3 regions of the Streptomyces sp. NBC_00390 genome follow, and region 1 is predicted to be linked to each of the others. Evidence: predicted binding sites of a transcription regulator. Region 1 holds the regulator's gene; each other region holds the start of a gene.
What was found. Region 1 encodes HrcA, which represses chaperone genes, less so after heat shock. Its sites were predicted from a motif close to TTNGCACTCNGNNNNNCNGAGTGCNAA; they were not measured.
Positions count from the first base shown of each region.

Region 2: groL (chaperonin GroEL) is a predicted target of HrcA. The motif match lies at 4,830-4,856, and genes of this name have one in related genera.
Region 3: groES (co-chaperone GroES) is a predicted target of HrcA. The motif match lies at 1,775-1,801, and genes of this name have one in related genera.

Region 1 covers NZ_CP107945.1:5,694,728-5,704,726, reverse strand. The annotation lists gene OHS70_RS25040 (S41 family peptidase) at 1-2,974, opposite strand, end outside; gene OHS70_RS25035 (hypothetical protein) at 3,020-3,616, opposite strand; gene OHS70_RS25030 (16S rRNA (uracil(1498)-N(3))-methyltransferase) at 3,862-4,602, opposite strand; gene OHS70_RS25025 (nitronate monooxygenase) at 4,599-5,672, opposite strand; gene dnaJ (molecular chaperone DnaJ) at 5,910-7,046, opposite strand; gene hrcA (heat-inducible transcriptional repressor HrcA) at 7,047-8,072, opposite strand; gene OHS70_RS25010 (MBL fold metallo-hydrolase) at 8,237-8,959, shown strand; gene OHS70_RS25005 (DUF3097 domain-containing protein) at 9,034-9,852, shown strand; gene OHS70_RS25000 (Uma2 family endonuclease) at 9,849-9,999, opposite strand, start outside.
Region 2 covers NZ_CP107945.1:4,559,317-4,569,315, reverse strand. The annotation lists gene OHS70_RS20060 (PAS domain S-box protein) at 1-1,665, shown strand, start outside; gene OHS70_RS20055 (hypothetical protein) at 1,896-2,840, opposite strand; gene groL (chaperonin GroEL) at 3,044-4,666, opposite strand; gene OHS70_RS20045 (cold-shock protein) at 4,999-5,202, opposite strand; gene OHS70_RS20040 (MoaD/ThiS family protein) at 5,623-5,898, opposite strand; gene thrC (threonine synthase) at 5,922-7,211, opposite strand; SAM riboswitch class I at 7,229-7,356, opposite strand; gene OHS70_RS20030 (glucosyl-3-phosphoglycerate synthase) at 7,499-8,443, shown strand; gene OHS70_RS20025 (hypothetical protein) at 8,482-8,769, shown strand; gene OHS70_RS20020 (alpha,alpha-trehalose-phosphate synthase (UDP-forming)) at 8,837-9,999, shown strand, end outside.
Region 3 covers NZ_CP107945.1:3,413,584-3,423,582, reverse strand. The annotation lists gene OHS70_RS14530 (THUMP-like domain-containing protein) at 1-466, opposite strand, end outside; gene OHS70_RS14525 (polysaccharide deacetylase family protein) at 557-1,642, shown strand; gene groES (co-chaperone GroES) at 1,949-2,257, shown strand; gene groL (chaperonin GroEL) at 2,389-4,011, shown strand; gene OHS70_RS14510 (ester cyclase) at 4,138-4,827, opposite strand; gene OHS70_RS14505 (hydroxyacid dehydrogenase) at 4,889-5,917, opposite strand; gene OHS70_RS14500 (SDR family NAD(P)-dependent oxidoreductase) at 6,116-6,889, opposite strand; gene OHS70_RS14495 (multicopper oxidase family protein) at 6,900-8,411, opposite strand; gene OHS70_RS14490 (MOSC domain-containing protein) at 8,503-9,183, opposite strand; gene OHS70_RS14485 (LysR family transcriptional regulator) at 9,265-9,999, shown strand, end outside.

The sequences.
Region 1 (9,999 bases):
GGCTGTCGATGCCGATCACGCCGCCCCAGGTACGCGTACCCACCACCGGGCCGATGCCCAGCGCCTTGATCGCCGCGTTGACGATGTCGCCGTCCGAGCCGGAGAACTCGTTGGCCACCGCGACCACCGGCCCGCGCGGCGCGTCCAGCGGATAGCTGTGCGGCTGCCGTCCGCGCGGGAGGTCCCAGCCGACGATCCGGCGTGCCAGTTTCTCGACGACCAGCTGCGAGGTGTGGCCGCCGCGGTTCTCCCGTACGTCCACCACCAGTCCCTCCCGCGCGACCTCGACCCGCAGATCGCGGTGGATCTGCGCCCAGCCGGGCGCCTGCATGTCGGGGACGTGCAGATAGCCGAGACGGCCGCCGGACTTCTCGTGGACGTACGCCCGCCGGTCGGCGACCCATGCGTGGTAGCGCAGCGGTTCCTCGTCGGCGAGCGGGACCACGACGGCATGCCGCGGATCGCCGCCGCCCGCCGGGGAGACGGTCAGTTCGACCGGCCGGCCCGCCGCACCGACGAGCAGCGGTCCCGGCCCGGTGACGGGGTCGAGGGGGCGGCCGTCGACGGCGAGCAGCGCGTCGCCCGCGCGCAGGGCCACGCCCGGCGCGGCGAGCGGGGAGTGCGCGCTCGGGTCGGAGGTCTCGGAGGGCAGGATCCGGTCGATGCGCCACAGGCCGTCCTCGCCGCGTGAGAGATCGGCGCCGAGCAGACCCTGCCGGGTGGACCGGTCGCCGTGTCCGCCGCGCGGGGTGACATACGCGTGCGAGGTGCCGAGCTCGCCCTGCACCTCCCAGAGCAGGTCCACCAGATCGTCGTGGGTGGCGACCCGGTCGAGGACCGGGCGGTAGCGCTCCAGCACACCGTCCCAGTCGACACCGCTCAGATCCGCGCGCCAGAAGTTGTCGCGCATCAGCCGCCCGGCCTCGGCGTACATCTGCCGCCACTCGGCGCCCGGGTCGACCGTGGCGCGCACCCGTCCCAGGTCGACGGTGATGTTGGTGTCGCTGCCTTCGTCGCTCGACGCCCGGCGGTCGCTCGGCACGACCTTCAGCTTGCCGTCGGTGCGCAGCAGCACCCGCTTGCCGTCGCCGCTGACCCGGAAGTGATCGGCGTCCGACGAGAGCTCCTCCACGTGCCGTTCGACGAGGTCGTACCGCTCGAGGGCGGTCTTGGGCCACGGGTCGTCGGGGGTGGCCCTGGCCGTACCGAGGACGCCGCTCACTGGGTGGCGCAGCCACAGCAGTCCGTCCCGGGCGGCCCGCAGCGTCGAGTAGTGGGCGGCCTCGACGGGGAATGCCACGATCCGGTCGGCAAGGCCGTCGAGGTCGATCCGGGTCACGGGGACGCCGCCGTTCTCGCCGCCCTGCTGCTGGTCCTTCTCGTCGTCCGCGTCGAAGGCCCGGCCATGGCGCTGCGGACCGAACGGCGACGGTGTGACGGCGGCCAGCGTGATCAGATGCGGCCGGCAGCCGCCGACGAAGGCCAGGTCGAAGACGTGGGTGTCGTAGACCGGGTCGAAGGCCCGCTCGGACAGGAAGGCCAGATGCTTGCCGTCGAGCGTGAACGCGGGCTGGAAGTCGGCGAACCGCAGCGGCGTCGCCTCGGAGACGGTGAGATCGCCGGCGTGGGCGAGTTTGATCTGGCGCAGCGGGTCCGGGCCCGGGTGCGACCAGGCGAGCCAGGCGGAGTCGGGCGAGAAGACGAGCCCGGAGGCGTCGCCGTGGTCGCTGCGGTCGACCTCGCGCACCTCGCCCGACTCCCGCTCGACCAGCAGCACCCGCCCGTCGTGCGAGGCGACGGCGGCACGGCTGCCGTCGGGCGCGACGGCGAGGCCCAGTACGCGGCCGAGACGGCCCGCGGCGAGCCTGCGCGGCGGAGCGCCGGCTGCGGCCCCGGTCGCCGGGGCGAATTCGAGGGCGTCCTCGCCCTCGGCGTCGGTCACCCAGACGACATGCTCCTCGCCGTCCACACGGAAGGTGCGCGGCAGCCGGCCGCGTACGCCGGGCTCGGCGGCGAGCGCGCGTGCGGGCCCCTCGCGGTGGGTGACCCAGTGGATGCCGCCGCGGATCTCCACGGCGCTGCCGCGGCCGGTGTGGTCGGGAGCAGCCGTACCCAGATAGTGCTCGGCCGGCAGGGGCCGGGGGCGCATGTCGATGCGCTGGCCGCCGAGCCGGATGTCCAGGCGGCGCGGCTCGGAGCCGAACAAGTCGTCCAGGAGCCACAGTTCGCCGGCCGAGGCGTAGACGACCCGGGTTCCGTCGGTGGCCGCATGGCGGGCGTAGAAGCCCTCGATGCCGGTGTGGCGGCGCAGATCCGAGCCGTCGGGCCGGGAGGAGTACAGCGCTCCGACGCCTTCGTGGTCGGACAGGAACGCGATCCGGTCCCCGACCCACAGCGGATACTCGATGTTCCCCTCCATGTCCTCATGGAGGCGTACGAATTCGCCGTCGCCGGCCGGGTCGATCCACAACTTGCCTGCTGTGCCGCCTCGGTAGCGCTTCCAGGCGGCGGCCTCGCGGCCCATCGTGGCGGACAGCAGGAGCGTCTGCGGGCCGAACGCCACGGCGCCCACGGGCCCGTACGGCAGGACGGCACCGGGGCCGCCGTCGAGCGGCACGGCACGCGCCCAGGTGCGGCGCAGCGAGGCCTGGCCGTGGGTGGTGAGGGCCAGGACGTGTCCGTCGGGGGTCCAGCCGCGTACGGACGTCTTGTGGCTGCCCCAGTGTGTGAGGCGGTCGGAGGGGCCTCCGTCGAGCGGCGCGGTGTGCACCTCGGGGGCGCCGTCGCGGTACGACGTCCAGGCGATGTGCTCGCCGTCGGCGGAGATTCTCGGATGGTCGACGGGCATGTTGTCGGCGCTGACACGCCACGCCCGGCCGCCGTCGAGCGGTGCGGCCCAGACGTCGTCCTCGGCGGTGAAGGCGATCAACTCACCGTGCAGATGCGGAAACCGGAGGTAGGCAGGGTGCGTCACACGATCACCCTAGGGAGCGCGGCGCCGCCGGGTGACCCGTTCGGATCACTTGGCCGACGATGAGGGGTCCGCCGTGACGGTCACAGTGACGGTCGCGGGCGGGGTGGCGGGCGGCTTCGGGGCCGCGGTCGTGGTGACGGTCGGGCGCGGCACGGTGGTCGGGCGGGGCGTCGTGGTCGGGCGGTGCGTCGTCGTCGGCGTGCGGGTCGCCGCTGCGTCGCAGGCACCGAGCATGGTGGCCTGGAAGGCGATCCTTCCGTCGATCTTCGCGGTCAGATCGCCGCGTACGCACTTTCCCGCGCGTTCGTCGGTCACCTCGCCGGTGATGCGGATGTCGCCGTCGGCGGCCGTCTCACCCCGGCAGTCGACGGCGGCGGACGGGGCGGGTGCGCGGGACGGGGTTCCGGTGGCGCCCGCGGTGGCTCGTGCGCGGCCGCGGATCGTGGCAGTACAGCTGAGCCAGCGCACGTCGATGTCGAGCCGCTCGAAGGTGCTGGTGGCGGTCTTGTCGGTGGTGACGGCCACACCGACCGCCGTGAGTCCGCCGGCCGAGGCGGGCTCACAGGCCGCTCCACCGACAACTGCCAGTCCCGCAAAGGCGATCGCGGCGAGCGGGCGCCGCGCGCATCTCAAGGCCCCCATGGACATCAGAGTGCCATCGCGGCCCCGGCCGGAAAAGAGTGGTTGCGGCCAAGGTTGCCGTCCGCGGTCGGCACGAGCAGGAAGCTGACCGGTACACGCTGGCTCGTCGACGCCGGCACCGCCACCACCCCCGAAGGCTGCCGGACCGTCCTCGCGCTGCGCCGCGAGGGCACGGACGAGCACCTCGAGATCGCGTTCCGCGACCGCCCCGGACGGATCATCTCCGGCGGGCAGGACCCGGTCCGTCAGGACCAGCGGCCCGTGCGCCCCATCAGCAGCGCCGTCGCGGCCGTGCCCGCCGTGGAGGTGCGCAGCACACTGGGCCCCAGCCGGCAGTGCTTGGCGCCCGCCTCCGCGAACGCGGCCAGCTCCTCGGGGGACACGCCGCCCTCCGGGCCGACGACCAGCACGATCGACCCGTCGGCCGGAAGGTCGGCGGTGGCCAGGGGCTCCGCCCCCTCCTCGTGGAGCACCGCCGCAAAGTCCGCCGCCGCCAGAAGCGCCGCCACCTGCTTGGTCGTTGCCGCGTCCGCCACCTCGGGGAAACGGACCCGGCGGGACTGCTTGCCCGCCTCCCGTGCCGTCGAGCGCCACTTGGCAAGGGCCTTCGCGCCCCGGTCGCCACGCCACTGGGTGATACAACGCGACGCCGCCCAGGGCACGATCGCGTCGACGCCCGTCTCCGTCATGGTCTCCACGGCCAGTTCGCCGCGGTCGCCCTTGGGCAGGGCCTGCACGACCGTGATGCGGGGCACGGACTCCGGCTCCTCCTGGACCGAGTCCAGTTGGACGACCAGACGGTCCTTGCCTTCCGTGTCGACCACCACGCATTCGGCCCACCGGCCGTGTCCGTCGGTGAGAACGACGTCCTCGCCTGGGCGCAGCCGCTTCACGGACACGGCATGGCGTCCCTCGGGCCCGTCCAGCACGAAGCGGCCACCGTCGCCCGCAGTGAAATCGTCGACGACGAACACCGGCGCGGTCATCGGGCACCATCCAGCGCCAACGCGGCCCGTGCGGCGTCGACTTCGGCGGCAAGGACCTCCACCAGCCGGCCGGCGGGCAGCTCGCGCGCCAGCCGGTGGCCCTGGCCCGCCCACAGCGCCATGCCCTGCGGATCGCCCGCCTTGGCAGCCTCCTTGCGCAGCCCGCCGGTCAGATGGTGCACCTCGGGATAGGCGGCGGGTGCGTAGGGCCCGTGCTCGCGCATGAAACGGTTCACCAGGCCCCGCGCGGGCCGTCCGGAGAAGGCGCGGGTCAGTTCGGTGCGTACGAACAAGGGGTTGGTCATGGCCTGCTTGTGCAGGGCGTTCGCACCGGACTCGGGGCACACCAGGAACGCGGTCCCCAGCTGACCCGCGCTCGCGCCGCACGCCAGCGCGGCGGCGATCTGGGAGCCGCGCATCAGCCCGCCCGCGGCGATCACCGGCAGCGGCACGGTCTCGCGGACCAGCTCGATCAGGGTGAGCAGCCCGATCCCGGACCCGTCGGCGGCGGGGTCGTCACGGTGTGTTCCCTGGTGACCACCCGCCTCCACCCCCTGGACGCACACCGCCTGGGCGCCTGCCTGGTGCGCGGCCAGCGCCTCGTCGGGCGTGGTGACGGTGACGATCGTGAAGGTGCCCGCCTTGGCGAAGGACTTGAACACATAGGCCGGGGGGCAGCCGAAGGTGAAGGAGACGACCGGGACCGGATCGTCGAGCAGGATGGCCAGCTTGGCCTCGTAGCCGTCGTCGCGTCCGCTGTCGGGATCGCCGAGCGGAGTCTCGTACCAGGTGGCCTCACCGGCGAGCTGCTGCATGTAGACCCCGACGGCGGCGGGGTCGGCGGTGCCGGGCTGCGGCATGAACAGATTGACGCCGAAGGGCCGGCCGGTCAGCCCGCGGAGCTGTGTGACCTCCTGGTACATGCCGTCCGCCGTCTTGTACCCGGCCGCGAGGAAACCGAGGCCTCCGGCCTCGGAGACAGCGGCGGCGAGCTGGGGGCAGGAGGCACCGCCCGCCATCGGGGCCTGCACGATCGGATACCGGCAAAGATCGCTCAGTGCGGAGGACATGAACGCATCGTGCCATGTCCCTGGCGCCCCGCCGAATCCGCTGTTCCGCCGAGCCGGGGACCCTGGAGCGGCGTGGGGCGCCAGGCGCCGAAGCGCCCGGCGCCCCACGTCGCGGGCGGCTCGAGCCGCCCAGGGCCTAACGCCCGTCGAACGCATCCTTCGGACGCGGAAACAGCTTGCCCCGCAGGCTGACCGTGCCGGTCCGGGGACTACCCCCGGACCCCGGCACAACCCCGCCTAACGCCCGTTGAACGCATCCTTCAGACGCGAGAACAGTCCTTGCTGCCCGGGCTGGAACTGCCCCAACGGCCGCTCCTCGCCCCGCAGCTTCGCCAGGTCGCGCAGCAGCCGCTCCTGGTCCGGGTCCAGCTTGGTCGGGGTGGTCACCTCGACGTGCACGATCAGATCACCGCGCCCGCCCCCGCGCAGATGCGTGATGCCGCGGCCGTGCAGCGGGATCGACTGGCCGGACTGCGTACCCGGCCGGATGTCGACCTCCTCCACGCCGTCGAGCGTCTCCAGCGGGCACTTCGTGCCCAGGGCCGCCGCCGTCATCGGGATCGTCACCGTGCAGTGGAGATCGTCGCCGCGCCGCTGGAAGACCGGGTGCGGCAGTTCGTGGATCTCGACGTACAGATCACCAGCGGGGCCGCCGCCGGGGCCGACCTCGCCCTCGCCCGCGAGCTGGATGCGAGTGCCGTTGTCCACACCGGCCGGGATCTTCACGGTCAGGGTGCGCCGCGAGCGGACCCGGCCGTCGCCTGCGCACTCGGGGCACGGGGTCGGCACGACGGTGCCGAAGCCCTGGCACTGCGGGCACGGCCGCGAGGTCATGACCTGGCCCAGGAAGGACCGGGTCACCTGCGAGACCTCACCGCGGCCGCGGCACATGTCACACGTCTGCGCCGAGGTTCCGGGCGCCGCGCCCTCACCGGAGCACGTCGTACAGACGACGGCCGTGTCGACCTGGATGTCCTTGGTGGTGCCGAAGGCCGCTTCGTTGAGCTCGATCTCGAGGCGGATCATGGCGTCCTGGCCGCGACGCGTGCGCGACCGGGGGCCGCGCTGCGACGCCGTACCGAAGAACGCGTCCATGATGTCGGAGAAGTTGCCGAAGCCACCCGCTCCGAAGCCGCCCGCGCCACCGCCGCCGGCCTGCGACAGCGGGTCCCCGCCGAGGTCGTAGACCTGCTTCTTCTGCGGGTCCGACAGCACCTCGTAGGCCGCGTTGATCTCCTTGAAGCGCTCCTGCGTCTTCGGGTCCGGATTCACGTCCGGGTGGAGTTCGCGCGCGAGACGGCGGAAGGCCTTCTTGATCTCGTCCTGAGATGCGTCGCGGCGCACGCCGAGTACGGCGTAGTAGTCCGTGGCCACTTACGACTCCGCCAGGATCTGTCCGACGTAACGTGCCACTGCGCGTACCGCTCCCATCGTTCCGGGGTAGTCCATGCGGGTCGGTCCGACCACGCCGAGTTTGGCAACTGCCTCGTCGCCCGAACCGTAGCCGACAGCGACCACGGACGTGGAGTTGAGACCTTCGTGGGCGTTCTCATGACCGATCCGTACGGTCATGCCCATACCGCCCGACTCCTTGGCCTCGCCGAGCAGCTTGAGCAGCACCACATGCTCCTCGAGCGCCTCGAGCACCGGCCTGATGGTCAGCGGGAAATCGTGTGCGAAGCGGGTCAGATTGGCGGTTCCGCCGATCATGAGCCGCTCCTCGGTCTCCTCGACCAGGGTTTCGAGCAGCGTGGACAGCACCGCGGAGACGGTACCGCGATCCTCGCGCTCGAAGGACTCGGGCAGGTCCTGCACCAGCTGCGGCACATCCGTGAAGCGGCGTCCCACGACCCGGCTGTTGAGCCGGGCGCGCAGATCCGCGAGCGAGATGTCACCGAAGGGCGCAGGGCAGTCGATCATGCGCTGTTCGACCCGTCCGGTGTCCGTGATCAGCACGAGCATCAGACGGGCGGGCGCCAGGGAGAGGAGTTCCACATGCCGGACGGTCGACCGGGTCAGGGAGGGATACTGGACGACGGCGACCTGCCGGGTCAGCTGCGCCAGCAGCCGTACCGTACGGCCCACGACGTCGTCGAGGTCGACCGCTCCGTCCAGGAAGTTCTGGATGGCGCGGCGCTCGGGCGACGACAGCGGCTTGACGCCGGCCAGCCTGTCGACGAAGAGCCGGTACCCCTTGTCGGTGGGGATCCGTCCCGCACTGGTGTGCGGCTGGGCGATGAAGCCCTCTTCCTCCAGCACCGCCATGTCGTTGCGGACGGTGGCCGGGGAGACGCCGAGCTTGTGCCTCTCGGTCAGAGCCTTGGAGCCGACGGGTTCCTCGGTGCCGACATAGTCCTGGACGATGGCGCGCAGGACCTCGAGTCTGCGTTCGCTGAGCATCGCGCGCACCTCCAGCTGTGGTTCCTCGGTGTTTCGCCTGGCACTCGATGAGGGTGAGTGCCAGCATTCCCCCGGCCAGTGTACGGCTGCCGGGTAGCCCCCTAGCAAGGGCGGCCGACCCGCTGTCACAAGACTGCGCTGGTGGATGCGGATAGCGTCGCCGCATGGACGTCACTTGGGAAGACTCCGGCTGGGAACGACTCGGCGACGGAATCGGCCGCCGAAGGATGCCGATCTGGGATGCCACCATCGGTCTGGTCGCCGGTGAGGACGCGATTCTCCTGTACGACACAGGCTCGACGATCCGCGAAGGGGCCGAGCTCCGCATCCAGGCGCAGGCCCTCCTGGGCGGCCGCCGGGTGACGCATATCGCACTGAGCCATCCCCACTTCGACCATGTGCTGGGGACGGCCGCGTTCGCGGGGGCGGAGATCTACGGTGCGGTCGGCGTCGACGCGGTGCTGCGGCGGGACCGCGGCGAACTGCGCAGCAGCGCCGTACGGCACGGGGTGGACCCGGACGCGGCCACGGAGGCCACCGACCTGCTGGTGGCGCCGCAGCATCTGGTGAGCGGGGAGTGGACGCTGGAGCTCGGCGGCCGCCAGGTCCTGCTGGCCAATGTGGGCCCCGGCCACACCGGTCACGATCTTGCACTGCTGGTGCCGGGCAGCCCCGAGGTCGTCTTCTGCGGCGACCTGGTCGAGGAGTCGGGCGAACCGCAGGCGGGCCCGGACGCGATCCCGTCGCGCTGGCCGGCCGCGCTGGACCGGCTGCTGGCGCTCGGCGGCGAGGACGCGGTGTACGTCCCGGGGCACGGTGCGGTGGTGGACGCGGCGTTCGTGCGCCGCCAGCGTGACGCGCTGGCGGAGCGCTTCGGTGTGCAGTAGCGGCGGCCGCACGCGGGGGCCCGCTGCCCGGGCCTGACGCTCCGTCGACCGTCGGCCACCGGCAGAATGCCCCCATGCGCGCGAGGCAGTACGACCCCGACCTGACACCGCCCTGGAAGCGGTCCGGACCCGTTCCCGAGGTTCCCGCCGAACCCGATCTGGTCGTGGAGGAGGTCACCACCGGGTTCTGCGGTGCGGTGATCCGCTGCGAGGCGGGCACGGTCACGCTGGAGGACCGCTTCGGCAAGCACCGGGTCTTCCCGCTGGAACCCCGCGGCTTCCTGCTGGAGGGCACGGTCGTCACCCTGGTCCGCCCTTCCGCGGCGGCCCCGTCGCGGCCCGCCCGTACGGCCTCCGGCTCGATCGCGGTCCCGCAGGCCCGCGCCCGCGTCGCCCGGGCCGGCCGCATCTATGTGGAGGGCCGCCACGACGCGGAACTGGTCGAGCGGGTCTGGGGCGACGACCTGCGGATCGAAGGCGTGGTCGTCGAATACCTGGAGGGCATCGACGACCTCCCGTCGATCGTCGCGGAGTTCGCCCCCGCCGCGGACGCACGCCTGGGCGTTCTGGTCGACCACCTGGTCCCCGGCTCGAAGGAGTCGCGCATCGCGGCCTCGGTGACGGATCCGCACGTGCTGGTCGTGGGTTACCCGTACATCGACGTCTGGGAGGCGGTGAAACCCTCGTCGGTGGGCATCCGCTCCTGGCCGACGGTCCCGCGCGGCCAGGACTGGAAGACGGGCGTGTGCCGCGCCCTGGGCTGGCCGCAGAACACGGGCGCGGCGTGGCAGCACATCCTGTCGCGTGTGCACTCGTACAAGGACCTGGAGCCGGAGCTGCTGGGCCGGGTGGAGGAACTGATCGACTTCGTGACGGCGCCCGAAGGCTCCTAGTCGCGCGGCAGGGTCCGGAACTGGGACGTGTCCAACGTGAGATCCAGCGCGTCGACGGGCAGAGGGTCGCCGAATTTGGCGGTCCGCTCAACCTGGTACCGGGCCGCCTCGCCCGAGCCTGTCGGTTCGGTGAGGAGGACGCAGCGG
Region 2 (9,999 bases), 1.1 Mb from region 1:
GGCTACATCCACAACCGCCAGGTCCGCCCCATGGGCGCCGGACTCGAACTCCACGGACTACGCAAAGACGGCACCGAGTTCCCCGTCGAGATCAGCCTCAGCCCCCTCGAAACCACCGACGGACTCCTCGTCTCCGCCGCCGTACGCGACGTCAGCGAACGAAAAGCAGCCGAAGAACGGTTCCGTAGCCTGCTGGAGGCCGCGCCCGACGCCATGGTCATCGTCGACGACACCGGAACCATCCGCCTCGTCAACGCCCAGACCGAAGCCCTCTTCGGCTACGACCGCGAAGAACTCCTCGGCCACCCCGTCGAAATCCTCGTACCCGGCCGATTCCGCGACCACCACGCCCACCACCGCAACGGCTACACCCACAACCGCCAGGTCCGCCCCATGGGCGCCGGACTCGAACTCCACGGACTACGCAAAGACGGCACCGAGTTCCCCGTCGAGATCAGCCTCAGCCCCCTCGAAACCACCGACGGACTCCTCGTCTCCGCCGCCGTACGCGACGTCAGCGAACGAAAAGCAGCCGAGACCCAGCTCACCGCCCTGTACGAGCAGCAGCGCCATGTCGCCCTCACCCTGCAACGCAGCCTGATGGGCACCCCGCCCGCCGTCCCCGGGATGCCCACGGCCAGCCGCTATCTGCCCGCCACCCAGGGCGCCGGCGTCGGCGGCGACTGGTTCGATCTCGTACCGCTCGGGGCCGGCCGGGTCGGCATCCTCATCGGCGATGTCATGGGGCGGGGGCTGGAGGCGGCCGCCATCATGGGGCAGCTGCGCTCCGCCGCCCATGCCCTGGCCAAGACCGGTATGCAGCCACGCCAGTTGATGCAGTCCCTCGACGCGATCGTCGCCGAACTCGACGGGCCGGACCAGCTGGTCACCTGCTGCTATCTGATCGTGGCGCCGGACGCGGGTGAGGTGACCGTGTGCTCCGCAGGGCATCTGCCCGCGCTGCTCGCCGCACCAGGTGAAGGCGTGCGGCCCCTCGACGCACCCGTGAGCGTGCCGCTCGGTGTCGGTGACTTCCTGCACCAGCAGACGACGCTCTCCGTGGCGGCAGGATCCCGTCTGATCCTCTTCACCGACGGGCTGATAGAGACACCGGAAGGCGACATCGAGGAGCAGCTCGCCGCACTCGTCACCGCGCTCGACGAGGCGTTCGCCGCCACGTCCGATCTGGAGTCCGCCGCGGACCTGGTCCTTACGTCCGTGCTGCCGTCGACGGACAGCCATCACGACGATGTGACCCTGCTCCTGACCCAGTTACCCGCGGCGCCGGTCGCCACGGCCACCACGGATCTGCCCGCGGTGTCGTCCTCGGTGTCGGAGGCACGGGCGTTCCTCACGAAGGCCCTCGTCGCGTGGAACTGCGACCGGCTCGCCGATGACGCCCGGCTGCTGGTGTCCGAGGTGGTCACCAACGCCATCCGGCACGGCCAGGGACCGGTCCATGTGCATGTGCGGCACAACAGCACGGAACTCACCGTCGAGGTGAGCGACCACAGCCACCATCCGCCGCAGCCGCGGATCGCCGCCGCCGACGACGAGTCCGGACGGGGGCTCGTCCTGGTCGACACACTGGCGCAGGACTGGGGCGTGCGCCCGACCGACCAGGGCAAGACCACCTGGTTCACGCTGGCCATGACGAGCGGGTGACCCGCCGGGCAGCCGCTCGGCCAGGCCGTGCCGAACCAGGACTGCGCCGGCGACTCCGGCCTCTGCTGCGGCGGCGCGGGCAACTCCCGCAGGTACCACGCAGATTGCTGTACACCTGCAGCAGCGTGTACGCCGGCGGCTCGGCCGGGTCGAAGGTGCGGCCGTACGCCGCGAGCAGCCGGCCCGGCAGCTTCGGGTCGCCGCGCGTGACGCCCCGGACGGTCGCCCGCTCAGCTGCGCAAGGTCACGCCGTACCGGGTGCGCAGGCGGCCGATCTCCCACCATGCCACGCCCGTCACCGACGCCGGGCCGCCGATGAGCGCGCAGAGCTGGATCACGGGCGGACCGGGAGGCGGGCCGGCCATGAGCAGATTGACCGCGGCAAGCTCCCACACGAGCACGCCGGTGAGCAGCGCCGGGAGGGCAGCGTGCACATCTGCCGTGTGGAAGGCGGTGCGGACGACCGTCGTGGAGGCGAAGCCGACGAAGAAGACGAGCCACAGGACCGGAAGAAGAAGCGCGAACGAGAGCAGGGCACCCGCCGCTTCGCCCTGGAACGTCCTGCTGAGGAAGATCACGCCCGCGAACAGTATCGGCACGGCCGTGAAGGCCCCGAAGTACCAGAGCACCGTCCGGACCGCCGGCCGCAGGCGCGCACGCATCACCGGCCGGGCCGACGGCGGCGCGAAGCGGAACAGGAGCGCGATCACGGCGGGCGCCGTGAGGAGAAGCAGCCACGGGGTGACCGCCAGCCGGAAGAACGCCTGGTCCTGGGCCTGCTGCCAGTCCTCCGACGTACCGTAGGCCAGCAGGATCACCAAGGACGCGCCGAGGGCGATCCAGGCCCGGATCTTCTGCATGCGCATCACGTCCGGGTCCTGGACACCGCGATGGCTGCGCGTGGGGAAGACCGCCCGGGACTTCATACGGGCCGAGCGGGCCAGCGGGTACATCACCAGGACGAACAGCGCGGGCCATACGAAGCACAGGGCCGGCACCCACACACAGCCCGGAAGCCTGCGTGCGTGTCCCAGTACTTCCCTCAGCGGCGGCCACTCGTCCTCGCGCAGCCGTTGCCACAGCGACGCGTTCGGCGGGTGGGGACGGTACGGCGGTGGCGGTCCACCGTTCGGTGGCCATGGCGGGCGGTACGGTCCCTGTCCCCCGAAAGTCACGCGGCTTCCCTCCTGGATCGTGGGCAGCTGATCGTTCCAGAACATTCAACTGCCTCGAGCCCGAGGTCACATGAGGATTCAGAGGTCGTCCCTTTCGCGGCAGTTGCCCGTACGGTCGCCGCGCAGACGCCGAAGGGCGGCACCCCCCTGGGAGGAGGGGTGCCGCCCTTCGTCCTTACGGACGGGTCCGATCCGAAGCCGGATCAGAAGTCCATGTCACCGCCCGGCATGCCGCCACCGGCAGGCGCGGAAGCCTTCTCCGGCTTGTCGGCGATGACGGCCTCGGTGGTGAGGAACAGCGCCGCGATGGAGGCCGCGTTCTGCAGGGCAGAGCGGGTCACCTTCGCGGGGTCGATGATGCCCTCGGCGATCATGTCGACGTACTCACCGGTCGCGGCGTTCAGGCCGTGGCCGACGGGCAGGTTGCGCACCTTCTCGACGATGACGCCGCCCTCGAGACCACCGTTGACGGCGATCTGCTTCAGCGGAGCCTCCAGCGCGAGCTTCACGGCGTTGGCGCCGGTCGCCTCGTCACCCTCGAGCTCGAGCTTCTCGAAGACCGAGGAAGCCTGGATCAGAGCCACGCCACCACCGGCGACGATGCCCTCCTCGACGGCCGCCTTCGCGTTGCGAACGGCGTCCTCGATGCGGTGCTTGCGCTCCTTGAGCTCGACCTCGGTCGCGGCGCCGGCCTTGATGACGGCCACGCCGCCGGCCAGCTTCGCGAGGCGCTCCTGGAGCTTCTCGCGGTCGTAGTCCGAGTCGGAGTTCTCGATCTCGGCGCGGATCTGGTTGACGCGACCCTGGACCTGGTCGCTCTCACCGGCACCGTCGACGATGGTGGTCTCGTCCTTGGTGATGACGACCTTGCGGGCGCGGCCCAGCAGGTCCAGGCCGGCGTTCTCGAGCTTGAGGCCGACCTCCTCGGAGATGACCGTGCCACCGGTGAGGATGGCGATGTCGTTCAGCATCGCCTTGCGGCGGTCGCCGAAGCCCGGGGCCTTGACGGCAACGGACTTGAAGGTGCCACGGATCTTGTTGACGACCAGGGTCGACAGTGCCTCGCCCTCGACGTCCTCGGCGATGATCAGCAGCGGCTTGCCCGACTGCATGACCTTCTCCAGCAGCGGGAGCAGGTCCTTCACCGAGGAGATCTTGGAGTTGACGATCAGGATGTACGGGTCGTCCAGGGACGCCTCCATACGCTCCATGTCGGTGGCGAAGTACGCCGAGATGTAGCCCTTGTCGAAGCGCATACCCTCGGTGAGCTCCAGCTCCAGACCGAAGGTCTGGGACTCCTCGACGGTGATGACGCCTTCCTTGCCGACCTTGTCCATGGCCTCGGCGATGAGTTCGCCGATCTGGGTGTCGGCGGCGGAGATGGAGGCGGTGGAAGCGATCTGCTCCTTGGTCTCCACGTCCTTGGCCTGCTCGAGCAGGGCACCGGAGACGGCCTCAACGGCCTTCTCGATACCGCGCTTGAGGGCCATCGGGTTGGCGCCGGCGGCCACGTTGCGCAGGCCCTCACGGACGAGCGCCTGCGCGAGAACGGTCGCGGTGGTCGTACCGTCGCCGGCGACGTCGTCCGTCTTCTTGGCGACTTCCTTGACCAGCTCGGCGCCGATCTTCTCGTACGGGTCCTCGAGCTCGATCTCCTTGGCGATGGAAACACCATCGTTGGTGATCGTGGGGGCGCCCCACTTCTTCTCGAGGACGACGTTCCGGCCCTTGGGGCCAAGGGTGACCTTGACGGCGTCGGCGAGCTGGTTCATCCCGCGCTCGAGACCGCGCCGTGCCTCCTCGTCGAACGCGATGATCTTGGCCATGTGAAGTGGTCCTCCCGGACTGGGGTGGATTGCTCCGGACCGTGCTGGTGCCCGCGACGGACGGCCTGCAAGCCGTGTGGTTCCTTGCCCCACCCGGCCCGCGGGCCTCACCGACCCGATCCAAGTTCTGTCACTCTCACCTGCAGAGTGCTAACGCCAATGATTAGCACTCGGCATAGGAGAGTGCAAGCGGCTCTCGGGGATCCGCAGGCGGAGAGCGGCGAAGGCGGAGGGCGGACGAACCGTGCGTGAACGCACGACGAGGGGTCCGCATCCCTGGATGGGATGCGGACCCCTCGGAGTGAGAACGTCGGTGGCCGATCGCGACCGGATCAGACGGCCAGCTTGACCATGTCCGCCTGCGGACCCTTCTGGCCCTGCGAGATCTCGAACTCAACTCGCTGACCCTCTTCAAGGGTGCGGTACCCATCCATCTGGATCGCGCTGTAGTGGACGAAAACATCCGCACCACCGTCGACCGCGATGAAGCCGTAGCCCTTCTCCGCGTTGAACCACTTGACGGTGCCCTGAGCCATGCCTAACTCCCCTATTACTGGCCCTTGCGCAGGACCGCACTTCGCGGACCCGGGTCAGACCTACCGCCCCGACAGGAGGGGCGTGCGCCGGAACGCGTCGACCGCGGCTGAATGTATCTGTCCAACTGCCGTCTGCAACAGGTCAGTCGGACGAGAATTCTGCGCAGTAGCAAAGGGATGGAATGTGCAAATTCCGTGAATTCCGGGGCAAGTCGGGCTCCACAAAGTATCCCCAAAGGCGCATTTCGATCGCACACTTTGGCCACTTCTTGTCGCCTCCCGGCGCATTCTCATACACAGGGGAAGCGAGTGGCGGAGGCCGCTTCCCCAACTCTATCGCGCTCAACCATGCAGAATTACCCCCTCCGGTTCTCCACCGGAAGGGGCAATTCTCATTACTCTGGGTAATTCCAGGTCGCGTCAGCCACCGGCGACCGCGGGGATGATGGAAACTCCCGCGCCGTCCGGCGTCGCCGTCTCCAGCCCCTGCTCGAAGCGCACGTCGTCGTCGTTCACGTACACATTGACGAAGCGGCGCAGCTTGCCCTGGTCGTCCAGGACCCGGGCGGCGATGCCCACGTGGTTCTTCTCCAGGTCCGCGATGACCTCGGAGAGGGTCGCGCCCTCGGCCGGGACCTCGGCCTTGCCGCCCGTGTACGTGCGGAGGATGGTGGGGATGCGGACGTTGACGCTCATGGTGTGCTGCCTCTCTCGGTGGTTCAGCCGGCCAGGCCGGCGTCGCGGAACGCGTCCAGACTCGGGCGGATCGTCGCGGTCGGACCGGTGGTCGGGGCGACCGCGTCCAGCGTCTTGAGACCGTCGCCGGTGTTGAGCACGACGGTGGTGAGCGCCGGGTCGAGCAGGCCCTGCTCGATCAGCTTCCTGGTCACGCCCACGGTCACGCCTCCCGCCGTCTCGGCGAAGATTCCCTCGGTCCGCGCCAGCAGCTTGATCGCGTCGACGACCTGCTCGTCGTCGACATCCTCCACCGCGCCGCCGGTGCGGCGGGCGATGTCCAGCACATACGGGCCGTCGGCCGGGTTGCCGATCGCGAGCGACTTGGCGATGGTGTTCGGCTTCTGCGGGCGTACGACGTCGTGGCCGGCCTTGAAGGCGGTGGACACCGGCGAACAGCCCTCGGCCTGGGCACCGAAGATCTTGTACGGCTTGTCCTCGACGAGACCGAGCTTGATCAGCTCCTGCAGACCCTTGTCGATCTTGGTGAGCTGCGAGCCGGAGGCGATCGGGATCACGATCTGGTCGGGCAGCTGCCAGCCGAGCTGCTCGCAGATCTCGTACGCGAGCGTCTTGGAGCCCTCGCCGTAGTACGGGCGGAGGTTGACGTTGACGAAGCCCCAGCCCTCGCCGAGCGGGTCGCCGATGAGCTCGGAGCAGAAGCGGTTGACGTCGTCGTAGTTGCCCTCGATGCCGACCAGTTCACCGCCGTACACGGCGGCCATGACGACCTTGCCCTGCTCCAGGTCGTGCGGGATGAACACGCAGGAGCGGAAGCCGGCCCGGGCCGCGGCGGCGCCGACGGCGCCGGCGAGGTTGCCGGTGGAGGAGCAGGACAGGGTGGTGAAACCGAAGGCGCGGGCCGCCTCGACGGCGATCGCGACGACACGGTCCTTGAAGGAGTGTGTCGGGTTGCCGGAGTCGTCCTTGACGTACAGGCCGCCGGTGACGCCCAGTTCACGGGCGAGGTTGTCGGCCTTGACCAGCTGGGTGAAACCGGGGTTCAGGCTCGGCTTGCCGGTCACGTCGGCGGGGACGGGCAGCAGCGGGGCGTAGCGCCAGATGTTGTCCGGGCCCGCTTCGATCCGCTTGCGAAGGGCCTCGGGGTCGCCGCTCGGCAGGTCGTACGCGACTTCGAGCGGCCCGAAACACGAGGCGCAGGCGAAGATGGGGCCGAGTTCGAAACGCTCCCCGCACTCGCGGCACGAGAGCGCGGCGGCCGGTCCGAGGTCCACAGGGGTGGTGGTGCTGCTTGCAACGGTCTGCACAGCCATGGTGGCGAGGCCCTTTCTCCTCATCTTCCTCGTGACGCATCTCGCCACGAGACGGAATTGGCACCTTCCCCACCGTGACCTCGCGGTCGGCGGGAGGGTTGCCGGGGCTTCAACGGGCCGTTCCCTCTGCCCCTCTGGATGAGCGGTATTCACTTGTCAGCGCGACGACCCCCGGCATGCGACGGTCATCGGCGTTGTTCAAGACTGTAACCGAAGCCCTGGACGGTTGAGATAGTCGTCCGAACCTCGAGATGGATCTCTCGACCGGAAGTCAAGGAGACGCGCACGTGCTCGATGAGGTGGAGCGCTGGCTGAGCAGGCGTTCCTGGGCAGCCGCCGACCGGACGATGAAACAGCTGCTGGCGGCCAAGGCCAGGCGCGGGACGTCGGTCAGCGTGGTGCTTCCCGCGCTGGACGAGGAGACGACGGTCGGGGACATCGTCACCGTGATCCGGCGCGAGCTGATGGAGAGCGTGCCGCTGGTCGACGAGCTGGTGGTCATCGACTCGGGCTCGAGCGACCGTACGGGTGAAGTGGCCGCGGCGGCCGGGGCACGGGTGGTCCACCGGGACACGATCCTGCCGCGCATACCGGCCGTGCCGGGCAAGGGCGAGGTGCTGTGGCGGTCACTGATGGTGACCAGCGGTGACATCGTCTGCTTCGTCGACGCGGATCTGCGCGACTTCTCCGCGGAGTTCGTCTCCGGGATCGTCGGGCCCCTGCTGACCGAAGGCGAGGTGCAGTTCGTCAAGGCGATGTACGACCGGCCGCTCGGCGGCCAGCCGGGCCAGGGCGGGCGGGTGACCGAACTGGTGGCCCGGCCGTTGCTGAATCTGCACTGGCCGCAGCTGGCCGGCTTCGTCCAGCCGCTGGGCGGCGAGTACGCGGCACGGCGCTCGCTGCTGGAGCGGCTGCCGTTCCCGGTCGGGTACGGGGTGGAGCTGGGACTGCTGGTGGACGCGCTGCACACGGTGGGCCTGGACGCGCTCGCGCAGGTGGACGTCGGTTCGCGCAAGCACCGCCACCAGGACGGGCAGGCGCTGGGCCGGATGGCGGCGGCGATCTACCGTACCGCCCAACTGCGACTTTCCCGCGGACACTTGGTGCGGCCGTCGCTGACGCAGTTCGAGCGGGGCGAGACGGGGTTCGAGCCGCGGACGTACTCCGTGGACACGGAGGAGCGGCCGCCGATGCGTGAGATCGGTGAGTATGCGGCGCGTCGCGCGGCATAAACCGGATCACGCGGACATCTTCTCTACCTTTCGTACACATGGGTGCGAAAGATGACAGGAACCATGGCCGGCTGCCCCGGATCCTCGGGGCCCTGGCGGTCACCGCCGCGGCACTGCTCGGATCGCCCGGCCCCGCGGCCGCCACGGGGGCGGACGGGTCGCCGGGGACGGAACCCTCGCTCCGGCCGGTGCAGATCCAGCCCGGCGAGATGGCCGACACCGGATCCAGGAACGAGCAGCTGTGGCTGCTGGGCGGGGTGGCGCTGAGTCTGACGGCGGCGGGAGTCGTCGCGGTGGCGGCATCGCGGCGCCGCGACAAGGACTGAGACCGGATCCGGCGCGGTGAGACCGTACGCACGTTTGAGGCTTCCCGGGACGGGCTAGGTTCGCCACATGGTCTCCGAGCGTGAACACGCTGCCCAGATCCTGGTCGCTTCCAACCGCGGCCCGGTCTCGTACACGGTGAACGAGGACGGAGAGCTCGACGCCCGCCGCGGGGGCGGCGGCCTGGTCTCCGGCCTGTCGGCCATCGGATCCGGCGCACAGTCCCTGTGGGTGTGCGCGGCCCTGAGCGACGGCGACCGCGAGGCGGTCCGGCGCGGGGTCGGCGAGCCGGGTGTACTGATGCTCGACATCGACGCGGCCGTCCACTCCGACGCGTACAACGGCATCGCGAATTCGGTGCTGTGGTTCGTGCACCACATGCTGTACCAGACCCCGCTGGAGCCGGTCTTCGACAAGGAGTTCCGGCGGCAGTGGGCTGCGTACGAGGCGTACAACAAGGCGTTCGCCGAGGCGCTGGCGCAGCGGGCCGCCGACGGCGCGGCCGTGCTGGTGCAGGACTACCACCTGGCCCTGGTGCCCGGCATGCTCCGCGAACTCCGCCCCGACCTGCGGATCGGGCACTTCTCGCACACACCATGGGCGCCGGCGGAGTACTTCAGGCTGCTGCCGGACGACATCGCGGAACAGCTGCTGCGCGGGATGCTGGGCGCGGACCGGCTGGCGTTCCTGACCCGGCGGTGGGCGGACGCCTTCGCCGGCTGCTGCGAGCAGGTGGTCGGCGGCACCGGCACCACGCGGACAGGTGTGCACGGACTCGGCGCCGACGCGGACTTCCTGCGTGAGCGCGCGCACCGGCCCGATGTGGCGGAGCGCATGGAACAACTGCGGGAGCAGATCGGCGAGGGCCGCAGGACGATCGTCCGGGTCGACCGGACCGAGCTGTCCAAGAACATCGTGCGGGGGCTCCTGGCCTACCGGGAGCTGCTGGAGGAACACCCCGAGTGGCGGGAGCGGGTCGTGCACATCGCGCTCGCCTACCCCTCGCGCCAGGATCTCGCGGTCTACCGGGAGTACACGGCGGAGGTCTCCCGGGTCGCGGACGAGATCAACGCGCGGTACGGGACGGACGGCTGGACTCCGGTCGTCGTGCACGTCAAGGACGACTTCGCGCGCTCGCTGGCCGCGTACCGGATGGCGGACGTGGCACTGGTCAACCCCATCAGGGACGGGATGAACCTGGTCGCCAAGGAGGTCCCCGTCGTGTCCGACCA
Region 3 (9,999 bases), 2.3 Mb from region 1:
TCAGGTCCGCGAGGCCCAGCTCCTCGGCGTTCGCGCGGGCTACGGCGGCGGTCAGCGGGTCCCGGTCGACGGCGAGTACCGAGATGCCCGCGCGGGCGAGGGCGAGCGCGTCACCGCCGATGCCGCTGCACAGGTCCGCGACGCTGCGTACCCCGGTGGCGGCGAAGCGTCCGGCGCGGTAGTCGGCGACCGAGCGTCGGGTGGACTGCTCGACGCCGTTCGGGGTGAAGAACATCCGGCGGGCGTCCTCGGCGCCGAACTTCGCCACCGCGCGCTGCCGCAGCCGGGCCTGCCCGAGCGCCGCCGAGACCAGGTCGGCCGGGTGCTCGCGGCGCAGCCGGGTGGCGACGGCCAGCTCCTGGGCGGGGTCGTAGGAGTCCAGGCCGGCCAGCAGTGCCCGGCCCTCCTCGGTGCGGAGGGCGGCGAAGGCGGCCAGATCGGCGGCGGGCGGATCAAGGTCGTTCACCGGGCCATTGTGGGCCAGGCGGGGGATGGTGCGCCCGCGGTGGCGGTGTCGGCCCGGTGCGCGGGCGTTGCGCTGACAGGATGCGACGCCATGCAGCTAGTACGACAAAAGGTAAAAGTAAAAGCATTTCGGGGTCGCGCGGTTCTGGCCGCGCTGCTTGTCGCCGCCGTCGGCTCCGGCTGTGCGGCAGAGGGCGCAGGGAAGCAGGCGGATGCCGGTGCCTCGCGGCCCGCTGCGCCCGCCGCCGGGCCCGCTGCCGGGCAGCAGGACGGACAGCGAGCGGAGAAGGGGTCCAGGGAGGGGGTACGGAAGGAGGCTGAGAAGGCGTCCCGGGAAAGGGCTGAGAAGGGGGCACGGAAGGAGGCCGGGAAGGGTGCCCGGGAGGAGGCCGCACGGCCGGGTGAACCCGGTGCGGCCGGGGCGCTCGCCTCGTATGTGCAGAAGGTCAAGCGCCAGCAGAAGGCCCGCGCCGCAGCTGCCAAGAAGTGGGGGCTGGAGCGCGCCCCGCTCGCCGCGCCGCCGCCGCCCGACGTCAAGCCCAGGATCACCACTCGCAAGGGCTTCGAGGTCGACGGTGGCATGGAAGGCCTGCCGCCCGTCTTCACCACCGTCCCCACCGAGGAGAAGGTCGTCTTCCTGACGATCGACGACGGTGCCGAGAAGGACCCCGAGCTGATCAAGATGATGACCGAACTGCAGATCCCGTACAGCGCCTTCCTCAGCGACTACGTGATCCAGGGCGACTACGGCTACTTCAAGAAGATGCAGGACGCCGGGGTCTCCCTGCAGAACCACACGCTCACCCACCCTTATCTGCCCGGGCTTTCCTACAAGAAGCAGCTGCGGGAGATCTGCGGCCAGCAGGACAAGCTCGAGGAGCGGTACGGCACGCTGCCCCGGCTGTTCCGTCCGCCGTACGGCAACTACAACGAGAACACCTTGCGCGCCGCCAAGTCCTGCGGGATCAAGGCCGTGCCGCTGTGGGCGGCGGAGGCGTTCCCCGATCACATGGAATGGCGCGAGTGGGACCGGGACCTGCACCCCGGCGACATCATCCTCACGCACTTCCGGGGCAAGGCGGAGTGGAAGGCGGCCATGCCCGACCTGATCCGGCGGGTCATGAAGACGGTGACCGCGAGGGGCTACGCGGTGGCGAAGCTCGAGGACTACGTCTGAGTCAGGGATACCGGCCGCCTGCGCCGAACGGGGGTGGCCGGTGGCGGCTCAGGGAGACCCGGCCGCGTCCGGAACCGGGGCACCTGCTGCGGCGTTGTCCGCATCGAGACCCGATCGACGCGGACGACCACATTGGCACTCCGCTTGACCGAGTGCTAACCGCGGTCATAGTCTCGGCTCTGGCACTCCCCACCGGAGAGTGCCAACACAGCGACGGGCAGGTCCGGCACCCGCGACGACGGATCGACCTGGTCGCCACCTCAGACAGTCAAACCCCGTGAGATCTCCGAAGGGGGAGGTCGGATCGTGACGACCACCAGCTCCAAGGTTGCCATCAAGCCGCTCGAGGACCGCATTGTGGTCCAGCCGCTCGACGCCGAGCAGACCACGGCCTCTGGCCTGGTCATTCCGGACACCGCCAAGGAGAAGCCCCAGGAGGGCGTCGTCCTGGCCGTGGGCCCGGGCCGTTTCGAGAACGGCGAGCGCCTGCCGCTCGACGTCAAGACCGGCGACATCGTGCTGTACAGCAAGTACGGCGGCACCGAAGTGAAGTACAGCGGCGAGGAGTACCTCGTCCTCTCGGCCCGCGACGTGCTCGCGATCGTCGAGAAGTAAGCGAGGGTCTGGGGGCATCCAGCCCCCAGAAAGCTCCGCACCCAGATCGGCTTTGAGCTGCGCCCCTGGTCACCCCGCTGATTGCCGGGCGGCGAGGGGCGCAGTTCTTTGAGAGGACTTGAGAAGCTCCCATGGCGAAGATCCTGAAATTCGACGAGGACGCCCGTCGCGCCCTCGAGCGCGGCGTCAACAAGCTTGCCGACACGGTCAAGGTGACGATCGGCCCCCGCGGCCGCAACGTCGTCATCGACAAGAAGTTCGGCGCCCCCACCATCACCAACGACGGTGTCACGATCGCCCGTGAGGTAGAGGTCGAGGACCCGTACGAGAACCTCGGCGCCCAGCTGGTGAAGGAGGTGGCGACCAAGACCAACGACATCGCGGGTGACGGTACGACCACCGCCACCGTGCTGGCCCAGGCCCTGGTCCGCGAGGGTCTGCGCAACGTCGCCGCCGGCGCCTCCCCGGCCGCCCTGAAGAAGGGCATCGACGCTGCGGTCAAGGCCGTCTCCGACGAGCTGATCGCCACCGCGCGTCCGATCGAGGAGAAGTCCGACATCGCCGCCGTCGCCGCGCTGTCCGCCCAGGACCAGCAGGTCGGCGAGCTCATCGCCGAGGCGATGGACAAGGTCGGCAAGGACGGTGTCATCACCGTCGAGGAGTCCAACACCTTCGGGCTGGAGCTGGACTTCACCGAGGGCATGGCCTTCGACAAGGGCTACCTGTCCCCGTACATGGTGACCGACCAGGAGCGTATGGAGGCGGTCCTCGACGACCCGTACATCCTGATCAACCAGGGCAAGATCTCCTCGATCCAGGACCTGCTGCCGCTGCTGGAGAAGGTCATCCAGGCCGGCAGCTCCAAGCCGCTGCTGATCATCGCCGAGGACGTCGAGGGCGAGGCGCTCTCCACCCTGGTCGTCAACAAGATCCGCGGCACCTTCAACGCGGTGGCCGTCAAGGCTCCCGGCTTCGGTGACCGCCGCAAGGCGATGCTCGGTGACATGGCCACCCTCACCGGTGCCACGGTCATCGCGGAGGAGGTCGGCCTCAAGCTCGACCAGGCCGGTCTGGACGTGCTGGGCACCGCCCGCCGCGTGACGATCACCAAGGACGACACCACCATCGTCGACGGTGGCGGCAAGTCCGAGGACGTCACGGGCCGCATCAACCAGATCAAGGCCGAGATCGAGTCCACCGACTCCGACTGGGACCGCGAGAAGCTCCAGGAGCGCCTCGCGAAGCTGGCCGGCGGCGTGTGCGTGATCAAGGTCGGCGCCGCCACCGAGGTGGAGCTGAAGGAGAAGAAGCACCGTTTGGAGGACGCCATCTCCGCGACCCGCGCCGCGGTCGAGGAGGGCATCGTCTCCGGTGGTGGCTCCGCGCTCGTCCACGCCGTGAAGGTGCTCGAGGGCAACCTCGGCAAGACCGGCGACGAGGCCACCGGTGTCGCCGTCGTCCGCCGCGCCGCCGTCGAGCCGCTGCGCTGGATCGCCGAGAACGCCGGTCTCGAGGGCTACGTCATCACCGCGAAGGTGGCGGAGCTGGAGGCCGGCCAGGGCTTCAACGCCGCGACCGGTGAGTACGGCGACCTGGTCAAGGCCGGCGTCATCGACCCGGTCAAGGTCACGCGCTCCGCGCTGGAGAACGCCGCGTCGATCGCCTCCCTGCTGCTCACGACCGAGACCCTGGTCGTCGAGAAGCCTGCCGAGGAGGAGGCCGACCACGGCCACGGCCACGGTCACAGCCACTGATGCCGTAGGGCTCGCGTGAAGGCCCCTGTTCCCCGCTGCGTGCGGGAGCAGGGGCCTTCGCCGTACGGACGACACCGCAGTGAGTCGCGCCGTCGTCGTCCGGCAGCAGCGAGTCGTGCGCGGTGGTCAGAACGCGCCGAGCTGCCGCATCAGGTGCAGGGCGTCGTAGTGCCACCAGCCTTCCTTGATCACCGCGTCCTCGAAGCGGAAGACCGTGGTACCGGTCATCGTGCACTGCTTGCCGGTGGGGGCGATGCCCTGGAAGTCACCCTTGTGCGTGCCGTGCCAGGTCCACAGAGTCACCACGTCGTCGCCTTCGGTCACCTGGCGGTCGAGGTCGAAGTGGAAATCGAAGGCGTCGCGCCAGCCCTTGATGTCCTGCTTGATGCTCTGCCTGCCGATCCCGGGCTCGTCCTTGCTGATGTCGTGGTCCCGGTAGTCGGCGGCGAAGACCTCGTCCACCCCGTCCAGGTTGCCGCCGACGATGATCTCGTGGAAGCAGCGGCGGGCGGTTGCCGCGTTCATCTGCTCGTCCCGGACCACATCGAGGTCGGTGAAGGACGGCATGCCGTCGCACAGGGCCACCATCTCCTGGAAGGCCTTCTCGGTCTCCGGGAGGTGCGAGTTCTTCATCGCTTTCTCGTACGAGTCGAACTCGACTATCTCGACGTAGTGGGACGCGTCGGAGCGGTCCCTGCCGGTGAGGGTGTGGCTGGCGGTCCGCTTGCCCTGGGTCGCCTCGGCCCACCTGTCCATGAGCGTGTTCATGTCTTCGGGCTTTGTGGTCCTGTATTCAACTAGCTGTACGAACTTCATGGCGTCTCCCCGCATTCGATGGGATACGTCCATTTTAGTGATGTTCACCCCTCCTGCCGGGTCAGGCCGAGTAACCCAGCGCGGCCGGCTGGACCGGGTCGGCGAACGGCAGGCCGGCCGCGAACCGCTCCACCTCGTCCAGCGCGTGATCGGCCAGCCGGTGCAGCTCGCCGCCCAGTGAGCCGGCGATGTGCGGGGTGAGCAGCACATTCGGCAGGCTGTACAACGGCGAGCCGGGCGGCGGCAGTTCGGGATCGGTCACATCCAGCACGGCATCCAGCCGGCCCGCGACCACCTCGCTGAGCAGCGCGTCCTCGTCGACCAGGGAGCCGCGTGCGGTGTTGATCAAGGTTGCCCCGTCCCGCATCAGCCCCAGCTGCCAGGCGCCGATCATATGGCGGGTGGCCGGCAGCTCAGGGGCATGCACGGTGACGATGTCCGCGCGGGCGCAGAGCTCGTCCAGCTCGGTGCGCAGGACGCCGAGCGCGCTGGCCTCGGCGGCACCGACATACGGGTCGTACAGCAGAACCTGCAGATCGAACGGGCGCAGCAGCTCGATCACGCGCCGCCCGACACGCGAGGCGCCGACGACCCCGACCGTACGTCCGTAGTTGCCGGCGTCCTCGAACTCCGGGTGCCAGTCGTGCCGGGCCTGCAGTTGCCCGTACCGCTGGGCCGAGTGCAGGACCCGCTTCCCGGCGAGCAGGATGGCGGCCAGCGTGTACTCCGCGACGGGCAGCGAGTTGGCCGCCGCCGCCGACGCGACGGCGATGCCCCGCTTCCAACAGGCGTCGGTCACATGGTGCTTGACGCTTCCCGCTGCGTGGACGACCGCGCGCAGTCGGGGAGCTTCGGCCAGCACCTCGGCGGTGAGGGCGGGTGCGCCCCAGCAGGTCAGCAGCACCTCGGCGTCGGCGAGGGCGGCGGCCAGGGCCGGCTCGGGAGCGGTCAGGTCGTGGGCGATCCGACGCGGGTCGGTGCGGGTGAGCGCGGTGAGACGGTCGAGGTGGCGGTCGGTGAACAGCCGTTCGGCGATGCCCGGGCCCATCGCCAGCAGCAGGGCGGGACGGTCAGCGGTTGTGTGGTCCATGACGCGGGCTCCTCTTTCTGCGAGTGATGCCGGTCGTTGCTTCGCCCGGCCCCAGGGCCGGACTCATCGGGGCCGGGGCCGTCCGCGCTGTACGAGGCGCGCATCCGCAGCCGCGGCAGCAGTGACAGATGGCAGCGCGCCTCGTCCGTGGCAGGTGGCCCCTCCGCCGGGCCGCTCGTGGAAGGGCCGGCTGCGGGCCTACTGCGGACCGTACTTGCGTCCCGCCCGGGAGCTGACCCCGCCGAGCAGCCCGCGCGGCGCCAGCTTCACCACGCCCATCAGCGCCTTGTACCGCGCGTCCGGGATCGAGAGCGTCTTTCCCCGGGCCAGGTCGGACAGTGCCGTCGCCACCAGCTTGTCGACATCCAGCCACATCCAGCCGGGGATGTTGTCCGTCCCCATCCCGGCCCGCTCATGGAATTCCGTCCGTACGAACCCCGGGCACAGCGCCATCAGCCGCACTCCCGAACCCGCCAGATCCCGTGCCGCTCCCTGGGTGAACTGCACCACCCACGACTTGGACGCGCCGTAGGTGCCGCGCGGCACGAACGCCGCCACCGACGCCACATTGACCACACCGCCCCGGCCGCGCTCCCGCATCGCCTCCGCCGCCGCCGCGGTCAGCCGCAGCACGGCCTCGCAGTGCACCTTGAGCATCGTCAGCTCATCGGCCATGGAGACCTCGAGGAAGCGTCCCTTGTTGCCGAACCCGGCGTTGTTGACCAGCAGATCGACCGGGTCCTTCCGGTCGGCCAGCCGCCGGGCGACCGCCTCGATCCCGCCCTCCTCGGACAGGTCCGCGGTCAGCACCTCCGCCTCGATGCCGTGCTTGTCGTGCAGCTCGGTGGCCTGCTCCTGCAGCCGCTTGGTGTCACGAGCCACCAGCACCAGGTTCCGTCCCTCGACGGCGAGCCGCCGTGCGAACGCAGCGCCGATGCCCGCGGTCGCTCCCGTAATCAGTGCAGTCGTCATAGGCGGCACGTTAGTGCCCCACGTGTGAGTGCGGCGTACGCACCGTGCCCGCCTTCTGGCCCTTCTCGACGACCACGAACTGGCCCATCATCCCTATGTCCTCGTGATACAGCAGGTGACAGTGGTACATGTACGGGGTGTCCGGATCGGCCGGCCCGGTGAACCGCATCGCGAGCTTCACGGTCTGACTTCCCGGCACGAACACCGTGTCCTTGGCCCCGCGCAGTTCCGGCGGCGGCTGCTTGCCGTCCACCTCCAGCACCCGGAACTGCACGTCGTGGACATGGAAGTTGTGCGGGACGCCGTCGTCGTTGCGCACCGTCCAGGTCTCGGCCGTGCCGCGGACGACGGTCTGGTCTATCCGGTCCATGGCCATCGGCCGACCGTTTATCCCTGACATCAACAGACCGAAGGACCGCTCGCGCACCGAGTCCGAGCCGTCCGGCACCTCTGGCTCGCCGAGCCTGGCGGGGATGCCGGGGGAGGGCCGCAGGGTGTCCTTGGCACGCAACTCCAGCACGTCGAAGGTGTCGTCCGCGCCGCTGAACCGGCTCTGCCAGAAGTCCCCGTAGTTGGTCTGCGGATAGCTGCGCAGTACGGTTCGCTCACCCGGCTTCATCCGTACCACTGTCTCGGCACGCTCGCCCGGCGACAGCTGGATCCGGTCGAGGGCGACCGCCTTCTCCAGGAGTCCGCCGTCGGTGCCGACCAGTGAGAACTTCCTGTTGTCGGAGAATCCGAAGTCATAGGTGCGGGCGGTCGAGGCATTGAGCAGCCGCAGCCGCACCAGCTCGTCGCCCACCTCCTTGTACGGGTCGAGGGTGCCGTTGACCATGGTCCGGTCGCCGAGGAAGCCGACGTTGCGCATCAGCTTGTGGCCGCTGTCGAACTTCGCGCCGTCGAAGCGGACGTCCTGCACGATGACCGGCAGGTCGTCCACCCCGTACCGCTTCGGCAGCGCGAGCCGTGTCGAGTTCGCGTCGTCGAGCAGGAACATCCCGGCCAATCCCCGCTGCACATGCCGCTCCGTCCTGCCGTGCGGATGCGGGTGGTACCAGAGGCTGGCGGCCGGCTGGTCCACGGTCCAGTGCGGGCTCCAGGTCGCGCCGGGCGCGATCATCTGGTGCGGGCCGCCGTCCATCTTCGCGGGCAGATGCATACCGTGCCAGTGCACGGTGGACTCCTCGCCCAGCTTGTTCTTGATCCGCACCTGGACCTTCTCGCCCCGCTCCGCGCGCAGCGTCGGCCCGAGGAAGGCCCCGTTGAATCCCCAGGTGGGCGTCTTCAGCCCCGGCCTGAACTCCTTCTGACCGGCCTGCATCGTCAGGTCGAAGACCCGGGTGCCATCTCTCTTCACCGCGGACTTCGCGAGCGGCGGTATGGCGAGCTCACGGCTGAAACCGGCGCCGACGTTGGACACCTTGGCGTCCGAGAACAGCCAGAGTGAACCGCCGCCGAGCGCCAGGCCAACGATCACGACAAGGGTCGTGAGAGTGATGAGGACGCGCTTGAAGCGAGACATGCATCCAGCGTCCCGGCCGGCACTCGCGGGCACATCGGGGACCGCCCCCAGCCGCCCCCCAGTCAATTCCGGGGCTTCTAAGGGATTTCCCCTATATGACGGAGTCGGACACCCCGCCGTGCTTGGCCACGTACGCGCGCGCGTCCCGCAGCAGCCCGGTGTGGAGCGCCTCTCCGGCCGCCAGCACCTTCGGCAGCAGTGAACGTTCCACCGTCTCGGCGCGGAAGGCCATCACGACGGTCACGTCGTGCCCGGGCCGGTGCACGATCTCGACCGGGTCGCCGGCGCGGATCTCGCCGGGCTCGATCACCCGCAGATATGCGCCGGGCGCGCAGTCCCGAGTGAAGCGCTTGACCCAGCCCTTCTCGTCCAGCCGGCTCGCGAACGTCCGGCAGGGGATGCGGCCGCTCGTCACCTCGAGCACCAGATCGTCGCCGATCCGCCAGCGCTCCCCGATCCGCGCGCCGCTCATGTCCACCCCGCTGGTGGTGAGGTTCTCGCCGAACGAGCCGTTGGGCAGCGGCCGGCCAAGCTCCTTCTCCCACCGGTCGAGATCCTCGCGCGCAAAGGCGTACACCGCCTGGTCGGTGCCGCCGTGATGGCGCAGGTCGCTGATCGCGTCCCCGGCCAGACCGCTCCCGCCCTGACCCTTGGGGCCCGGATCCGTGACGCGGACGGCTCCGTCGACCGGACGCTTGTCGATGCCTGTCGCGCCGTTGTCGGCGTAGTCGACGGTCCTGAGCTGTCCCACGTTCACGGTCAGAAGCTTCATGCCGGCCACGGTAATGGGTGCACCCTCAAACAAGCCACTCGACAATGCCGCCCTTCCCCAAGGCTCCCTTATGATCGACGGGTGATCGAAGCCCGTCATCTCCGCGTCCTGCGTGCTGTCGCCGCCACCGGTTCGTTCTCCGCAGCCGCGCGGGAACTGGGCTGCACACAACCTGCGGTCAGCCAGCAGATGAAGGCGCTGGAGACCTCCGCCGGGACTCCGCTGCTGATCCGCACGGGCCGTGAGATGCGCCTGACCCAGGCCGGCGAGGCGCTGGTACGCCATGCGGCGGGCATCCTCGCCGGGCTCACCGCGGCCGAGGAGGAGATCGCCGCCATCGCCGGTCTGCGGGCGGGAAGAGTCCGGCTGGTCTCGTTCCCCAGCGGCAGCTCGACGCTGGTGCCCACGGCACTCGCGGCGCTGCGCGCCGCCCACCCCGGCACCCGGGTCTCACTCGTCGACGCCGAACCGCCCCGCTCGGTCGAGATGCTGCGCGACGGCGACTGCGATGTGGCGCTCGCGTTCCGGTACGGCGAAGCGGCCGGCGCGGACGCGGAGTGGGCCGACCTGGTCGTCCGTCCTCTGCTCACCGACCGGCTCGTCGGTCTGGTCCCCGAGGGGCATCGGCTCGCCGAGGCGGACACTGTCGCCATCGGCGATCTCGCGGACGAGCCGTGGATCGCGGGCTGCCCGCGCTGCCGCCGCCAGCTCGTCGATGTCTGCGAGGCGGCGGGCTTCACCCCCCGGATCGACTTCGCCACCGACGACTACCCGGCGGTGGCCGGCCTGGTCGGCGCGGGCCTGGGCGTCGCGGTG